DNA from 2 places in the Primorskyibacter sp. S187A genome. Region 1 is predicted to be linked to the other one. Evidence: riboswitches for the same ligand, from Rfam matches in the RefSeq annotation. Region 1 holds a riboswitch; the other holds the start of a gene.
What was found. Region 1 has a riboswitch for cobalamin ahead of ACP15S_RS05905 (DUF1636 family protein). Riboswitches for the same ligand answer to the same signal wherever they lie in the genome.
Positions count from the first base shown of each region.

Region 2: it holds a riboswitch for cobalamin, as region 1 does, so the genes downstream of both, ACP15S_RS13865 (DUF1636 family protein) here and ACP15S_RS05905 (DUF1636 family protein) in region 1, are expected to answer to the same signal.

Region 1 is NZ_JBNAGA010000001.1:1,167,879-1,171,460, forward strand. It holds gene ACP15S_RS05895 (ABC transporter substrate-binding protein) at 1-242, opposite strand, end outside; gene ACP15S_RS05900 (ABC transporter ATP-binding protein) at 254-1,036, opposite strand; gene ACP15S_RS05905 (DUF1636 family protein) at 1,033-1,374, opposite strand; cobalamin riboswitch at 1,482-1,692, opposite strand; gene ACP15S_RS05910 (efflux RND transporter permease subunit) at 1,755-3,582, opposite strand, start outside.
Region 2 is NZ_JBNAGA010000002.1:602,133-605,714, forward strand. It holds gene cobN (cobaltochelatase subunit CobN) at 1-355, opposite strand, end outside; gene cobW (cobalamin biosynthesis protein CobW) at 359-1,414, opposite strand; gene ACP15S_RS13865 (DUF1636 family protein) at 1,418-1,822, opposite strand; cobalamin riboswitch at 1,856-2,048, opposite strand; gene cobO (cob(I)yrinic acid a,c-diamide adenosyltransferase) at 2,132-2,740, shown strand; gene ACP15S_RS13875 (metallophosphoesterase) at 2,822-3,547, shown strand.

The sequences.
Region 1 (3,582 bases):
CGCTCGGCGTCAAAGGTGGGGCTTGTCTTGTACCAGCCTGTGATCCCAGTGAGGCCGACGATGCGATCCTGCAATCCCAGCGCGAAGGCCATTTCGGTCATGTTCATGTCATGGACAACAAGGCGCTCAGGCGTTTCTGCGAAGCTCAGGGGCGTGCCGCAATTGTCGACGGTCACGTCGGCCAGAGCAGGGGAGGCTGCGAAAGCGCAGAGCATCAGGGGGGCGATGCGGGAGGGTGTCATGGGTCTTTCCTTCAAATTGACACAGAGGTTTTGCGAATATCGAGCGCGGGGATGACGCGTTCTTCATAGGGCAGGAGCAGGTAGCTCACGCCGAATGTCTGTTGGACGGCCTCAGGGGTCAAAACCTCCGATGCAGGTCCAAAGTGCATGATGCGGCCGTCTTGCATGAGGGCGACATGGCTCGCGAATTCGGGGATCAGCACAAGGTCATGCAGGATCATGACGATGGTGATGCCCAGGGCCGAGACGAGCGAAAGCATGCGCCCCTTGGCATCCGGGTCCAGATGGTTGGTGGGCTCATCGAGCAACAAGAGCTTGGGGCGCTGCGCCAGGGCGCGGGCGATATGGGCGCGCTGCCGTTCTCCGCCCGACAGACGCGCCATGGGGCTGTCTGCCCTATCGCGCAGCTGTGCGAGATCCAACACGCGATCCAGAGCCTCTGCGTGCGCGGCGCTGGAATAATCCGCCCATATGGGCATCTGCCCCAAGGCCACATAGTCGCGCAGGCGCAACCGGCCATCGGGGTTCTCATGCTGGCTGACGAGCGCGATCTGGCGGGCGCGCGCCTCCAGCGAGAGCGACGCGAGGTCTTGCCCATCAAGGCTTACGTGGCCCGCGCTGGGGGCGACCGTGCCTGCGAGGATACGCATCAATGTGGTCTTGCCTGCACCGTTGGGCCCGGCGATCGCGAGTGTTGCGCCCGGGTCCAGCTCGAACTCGGCGCCGCTCAGAAGCTCCACACCGGCCCTGGTGTGGTAGCTCAGATCATGGGAGCACAGGAATGCGTGGCTCATGAGAGTGCAATCCCGGGCAGGCGCGCCAGCGTCTTGTCTGCCAGAGCTGCGGGCCGTTCCTGCGAGGAGGTCCAGCCGGTGGCGGAGTTCTCAAAGGCATGGGCAAATGTCGCAATGGCGCGGGCCTCAATGTCGCTTTCGATGCCGCCAAACAGGTAAGATGCCTTGCCACGGCCCTGCAATCCCACGGCAATGGGCGCATCACATGCCGCCAGACAATCCACCGCCTTGAAAACAGCGCTCTCCGGCGCGCCACGAGCGATTGCGCGGCGCAGATCAGACGCGGGCCCAGAGCCCCGGCAGGTCGTGCAAATCAGGATGATCAGGTCTGAGGACATTGCCGTTTTGGCCTCCGCCCCGGAAAAAGCAGGCAAGGGGAGAGCCGGGTCATGTCTCTGCACAAGATCTGTGCCATCGCGCCTCCTTCCAGAGCGCCCCGCTCCGGGTTGAACAACAGGTGATGGCAGGTCTCCTGACTTGCGGGTCCCGGCTCCGTTGACCTTCCCAGCCCGTCATGGCCAGTGGTGAACCAACATTGCTCGCCGCCTACAGTTGCGGGGGCAGTCACGGATTTGGCGCCTCAATGCGGTGCCGCACCGTGTTCCCTATTATTCCCGGCAGTCTCCTGCACGAGAACCATCACGCGCCGACACTATCTGCGCGCCGGGAAGTGTCAATCGGCAAGATGCCGCGTTGCGCAAATTCGGCCAGCGTCCTGTTATTCAGCGGCGACGCGCAGATCGACGACCTCGTGGGTGGTCAAACCAACCGGCGCAGGGACCGTGCGCCGCCGCCGGACAAGCGCGAACATGGGCGGCGTGAAATAAAAGCTCACCAGCGTTGAGAGCAAGACGCCCCCTGCGATGGAGACGGCAAAGGGCGGCCAGAACGCGCCCCCATCCAAAATGAGCGGCAGGAAGCCACCAAAGGTGGTGATCGTGGTCGAGATGATGTGGCGGCTTGAGCCCGTCACTACACGCGCCATCGCGTCTGCATCCCCGGCCGCCGCCTCGGCATCAGCCTGCAAGGCTGTCAGGATAATGATGGCCGCGTTTATGGAAACCCCGATCGAGCCAATCACCCCGATGATAGCCACGATGCCGAAGGGATATTGCATGATCGCCAGCGACAGCATCGAAAGCCCTGCCGCAAGCACGCACACCACCAGGGTGACGCCCGCAAGCCTGAAGGAATTGAAGGTCAAAACGATGCTGGCCACGGTGAGCGTTACAATCAGGCCGATGGACGCCAGTAGATTGCCCACTGTGTTGGCCCGCGCGTCGCTGTCGCCCCCGAGCGAGAGCGTATAGCCCTCAGGTATCTCCAAGCCGCGTTCGTCCAGTGCTGTAAGGACCTGTTGGAGGGCCTCTTCGGGCAGGACATTGGGCACGAGAAACGCCTGCACCACGTTTTCGCGCACCCCGTCGACCCGCGTGATCACGCTTTCGGCAGGCTCAAGAACGGGTGTGGCCAATTCCGACAAGGGAACAGCTGGGAAGATGCCTGTGGCTGAGAGCGTGGCAGCATTGGGCAGCACGATAGGCAGATCCGTGATGGCTTCTGCATCGCCGCGCAGGCCATTGCGGGGCAGACCCTCTCCCATCCCCTCTCCCAGCCGGACCCGGACCGGCAGTTGCTCCGTGCCCTCCACGAGAGAGCCGCCCGTGACGCCGATCAGGGCGGCATCGAGTTGCGCGGCCACATCCGTGACGTTCAATCCCAAAAGCCGCGCCTTGTCCTCGTCGATCTCGAACCGTAGCTGCGGCGCCCCGCCGTTCACGCCCGAGCGCGCCTGCGTGACCAGATCCAGATCTGACATGGCAGCACGGATGTCATCGCCCAGAGCGCGCAGGGTGGCGATGTCCTGCCCCTGAATTTTGATCTCAACGGGGGCGTCTACGGGCGGTCCTTGCACAAGCCCGCGTACGATAACCTGCGCCTGCGGAAAGTCGCGATCAAATTGCTGTTGCAAGCCCTCGACGAGGCGCGCGGCATCTGCATCGGTTTTGGTTGTGATCATCGCTTGCGCAAATCCAGGCTCCTGACTGCGCCCGCCTACGATGTTGTAGTAAAACGCAGGGCCGGATTGGCCGATGGACCAGTAGATGCTGCGCAAGCCGTCGTCGCTGCGGATGATGTTGTCCATTTCCTTGGCAACCTCTGCGGTCTCGGAGATCGCGCTGCCGGGCGGCATGGAGAGCTCGATGTAGAATTGATCGCGCTCAACCCCTGGGAAGAACTGCGCGGTCAGGGTCGGGAAGGCCACGAAACCAAGGACGGGCAAGACGAGGGACAGGGCGATGGCGCGCAGCGGATTGCTCACGGCCAATCGCACGGAGGCTTCAAAGAGCCGTCCCAAGGCCGGGATCTGAATACCATTGGAAAGCGCGCCTTTGGTATCGGCTGAGGGCAGGATCCAGCCCGCAAGGGCGGGCGTCACCGTCAGCGCAACAAAGAGCGACCAGATCAGCATCAGAACAACCGCAATCGCGATGGAGCCCACGAAATCGCCCGCCGGGCCTGGCAACAGGATCATCGGGGTGAAG
Region 2 (3,582 bases), on a different contig from region 1:
GGCCATCCGCGGGCAGCACCGCCAGCGCAATGCTCTTGGCCCGGCAGAGTGCTTCGATCTGCTGGAGCCCATAAGGCCAATACGGCACGCCGCCGATGAGCCGGATCAGAATGCCTTTTGCGCCCTCCAGCGTTTGCTCGACATAGGTATCGACTGAGAGCGGATGTTTGAGCGCCGCGATATTGGCGAGACGCAGGCTTGGCAATGCGTCCCTGCCGCGGTGCCAGCCTGCCGCGAAAGCGCCGAGATCGGAATCCGAGAGCGAGAGCACCACCAGATCAGCAGGACTTTGCCCCAGATCGGTGGGCGTCTCGGTCTCTTCGAGCCCGTGGCTTTCGCGAAAGACGACGTGCATGGTTTATTCGGCTGCGGCCTGTGCGGGTGCCAGAACCGCTTCGATATCCGCGCGTTTCACGTCGTCATGCTCGGCGATGACGACGAGACGGCCGAGACGATCTTCGCCCGGGCCCCAGGGCCGGTCGTATTGGTGACGCACACGCGCTCCCACGGCTTGCACCAGCAGGCGCATGGGTTTGCCCGCCACGCTTGCATAGCCCTTCACGCGCAGGATATTTTGCGCCTTGGCCAGCGTTTCGATGCGCGCAACGAGCTCTGAGGGATCACCCACCTCGGGGATATCGACGATGATGCTGTCGAAATCGTCATGCTCATGGTCGTGATGCCCATCGTGATGTGAGGGACGCGCGTCCATATCGTCCTCCGCCGCGGCTTCCAGCCCGAGGATCACGCGCGGATCGACCACGCCTTCGGCCACTTCGACCACGGGCAGCGGGCGCGGAGCCTCGCGGGCGATGATCTCCTTGGCTTTCGCCACGCCTTCGGGGCCTGCCAGATCGGGCTTGGTGAGCAGGATGATGTCGGCGCAGGAGATCTGATCGCCGAAGACTTCGGAGAGCGGCGTCTCGTGGTCAATGCTGTCATCGGCTTCGCGCTGTGCATCAACGGCGGCCACATCGGTGGCAAAGCGGCCCGCGGCCACGGCCTCGGCATCGGCCAGCGCGATGACGCCGTCCACCGTGATCTTCGAGCGGATATCGGGCCAGTCAAACGCCTTGAGGAGCGGCTTGGGCAGGGCCAGACCGGAGGTTTCGATCAGGATGTGCTCGGGGCGCGGCTCCAGCGCCATGAGTGCCTCGATCGTCGGGATGAAATCATCGGCCACGGTGCAACAGATGCAGCCATTGGCGAGCTCCATGATGTTCTCTGCCGGGCAATCGGGGATCGCGCAGGATTTCAGGATATCGCCATCGACGCCCACATCGCCAAACTCGTTGACCACAATCGCCAGGCGCTTGCCGCCGGGGTTGCGCATCAGGTGGCTCACAAGCGTTGTCTTGCCGGAGCCCAGAAAACCGGTGATCACGGTCACCGGGAGTTTTGCCAAATCTGCCATGTCTCACATCTCTCCAAAGCTGGGCGCGCGCGGTTTCGTCACCGGGGGGACGCGCGCAATGCAATTTCGTTTCAGGTGTTCGGGCCGGGTCCGCCACGGGATCAGCCCATCTTTTGTGTCACGATAGAGGCTTGCGGCTTCCACGATCAGGTCTGGATGCGACGCCTCGTGGAAATTCCCGTAAATATAGGTCCAGCGATCCTCGCCGCCGCGAAAGCCCACGGAGCAGCCGTAGTCGCAGTTTTGCAGGCATTCGACCGGCAAAAGCGTCACCCCTTCGGGCATGTCGCGGGCGCGCAGTTCCTCGTACATGCGCGTGCCGGGGCGTTCGCCGTCTCCGGTCGTTTCCGTGCCGCGCAGGCATTTGATACAGACAAGGATTTCGACCCCGTCTTTTGTGTCTGACATATTATCCTCCTCCGGGGCACCCCGCCCGGGCTATCGTTTCCATTGCAGATGGCAGGTCTCCTGGCTCGCAGCTCGACGCTTTCCCTGACCTTCCCAGACCGACTTCCGGCCCAGTGGCTTTCTCAAGGATCGCTCGCCGCTCACAGTTGCGGGGGCAGCCGCGGGGTTTCACCGCGTTCCCTTTTCATGCGCCAAAACGGGCGCAACCATCGGGGCCGACATTGCTCAGCGCGCGCGGGATTTGTCAATGTGCATTGACGTCGCCGGGCCCCGGTGCCACGTCTGGGCAAATGCACGAGGAGGCCCCCAATGGATGACGTCACCGCCCGCCACAATGAGAAGATGCGCAAGATCAAAGCCGCGCGCGATCGCATGATGGAGACCAAGACCGAAGAGAAAGGTCTGATCATGGTCCATACCGGGCCGGGCAAGGGCAAAAGCTCGTCTGGCTTTGGCATGGTGATGCGCTGTATTTCCCATGGCATTCCCGCCGCCGTCGTGCAGTTCATCAAGGGCAATTGGGCCACGGGCGAAAAGACGTTCCTGCGCGAGCGCTTCGCCGACGAGGTGCGATTTTTCGTGTCTGGCGAGGGCTTTACCTGGGAGACACAGGACCGCGAGCGCGACATTGCCGCGGCTCAAAACGGCTGGAAGATTGCCAAGGAGCAAATTCTTGACCCTGACATCCAGTTCGTCCTGCTCGATGAGATCAACATCGCGCTGCGCTATGACTACCTCGATATCGACGAGGTGGTGGATTTTCTGCTCAATGAAAAGCCAGAGATGACCCATGTCGTCCTGACCGGGCGCAACGCCAAGCCCGAGCTCATCGAGGCCGCTGATCTGGTGACGGAGATGACGCTCGTGAAACATCCGTTCAAAGAAGGCGTCAAAGCGCAAAAAGGGATCGAGTTCTGATCTGTGCCGGACCCTGCTCATGTTGTGCAGTACCGGGTGACGCTCCGGGGGGTCTCACCTGACCGGATATTGCGGCTTGCCGTGTTTGCTGATCTGCATGGCTGTTCGCCCTTCATGGCACCTGATCGCATAGAGGCTCTCGTGGATCAGACGAACGGGCTGGGCGCGGATCTCATCCTGCTTTTGGGCGATTACGTCGGGCATGTCTTGGGAGGCCGTGGGGCGGCTCCCGCAGCGACGGCCATGTTGCTCAAAGGTTTAAGCGCTCCGCTTGGGGTTTATGCGGTTTTTGGCAACCATGATTGGGCCGATGACGCGGTGGCGCGCCAAACACGCCAACCCAGTCATTGGCACAGCGCGTTTGAAGCCGCTGGCATCGCGTGTCTCAACAATGATGTGATCCGCTTGGCCGCGCCATGGGGCCATGTGCAACTTGCAGGCCTCGATTCGCAGCGTGCCTTCTCCTCGATATGGCCCGGGCCCGTGGAAGGTGCGGATGATCTGGAGGCGGTGCTGGCCAAGCTTTCGCCCGACGATCCGTGCATCCTGATGGCCCATGAGCCGGATGTGTTCCCGGATGTGCCCGACCATATTGACCTGACCCTCTCCGGCCATACCCATGGCGGACAGATCGCGCCTTTCGGTCTCCCGCTGATCGTGCCCTCCAAATATGGCCGTCGTTATGCCTATGGCCATCACTGTGACGGGGCAAAACATCTTCTGGTTTCAGGCGGTTTGGGCTATTCAAAGCTGCCCGTGCGTCTGGGCCGGCCGCCGGAGTTGGTCATGGTCGAGGTCGCGGTATAATGGGCGGGTCCAAGCAATGATGAGAAGCGCGCGTT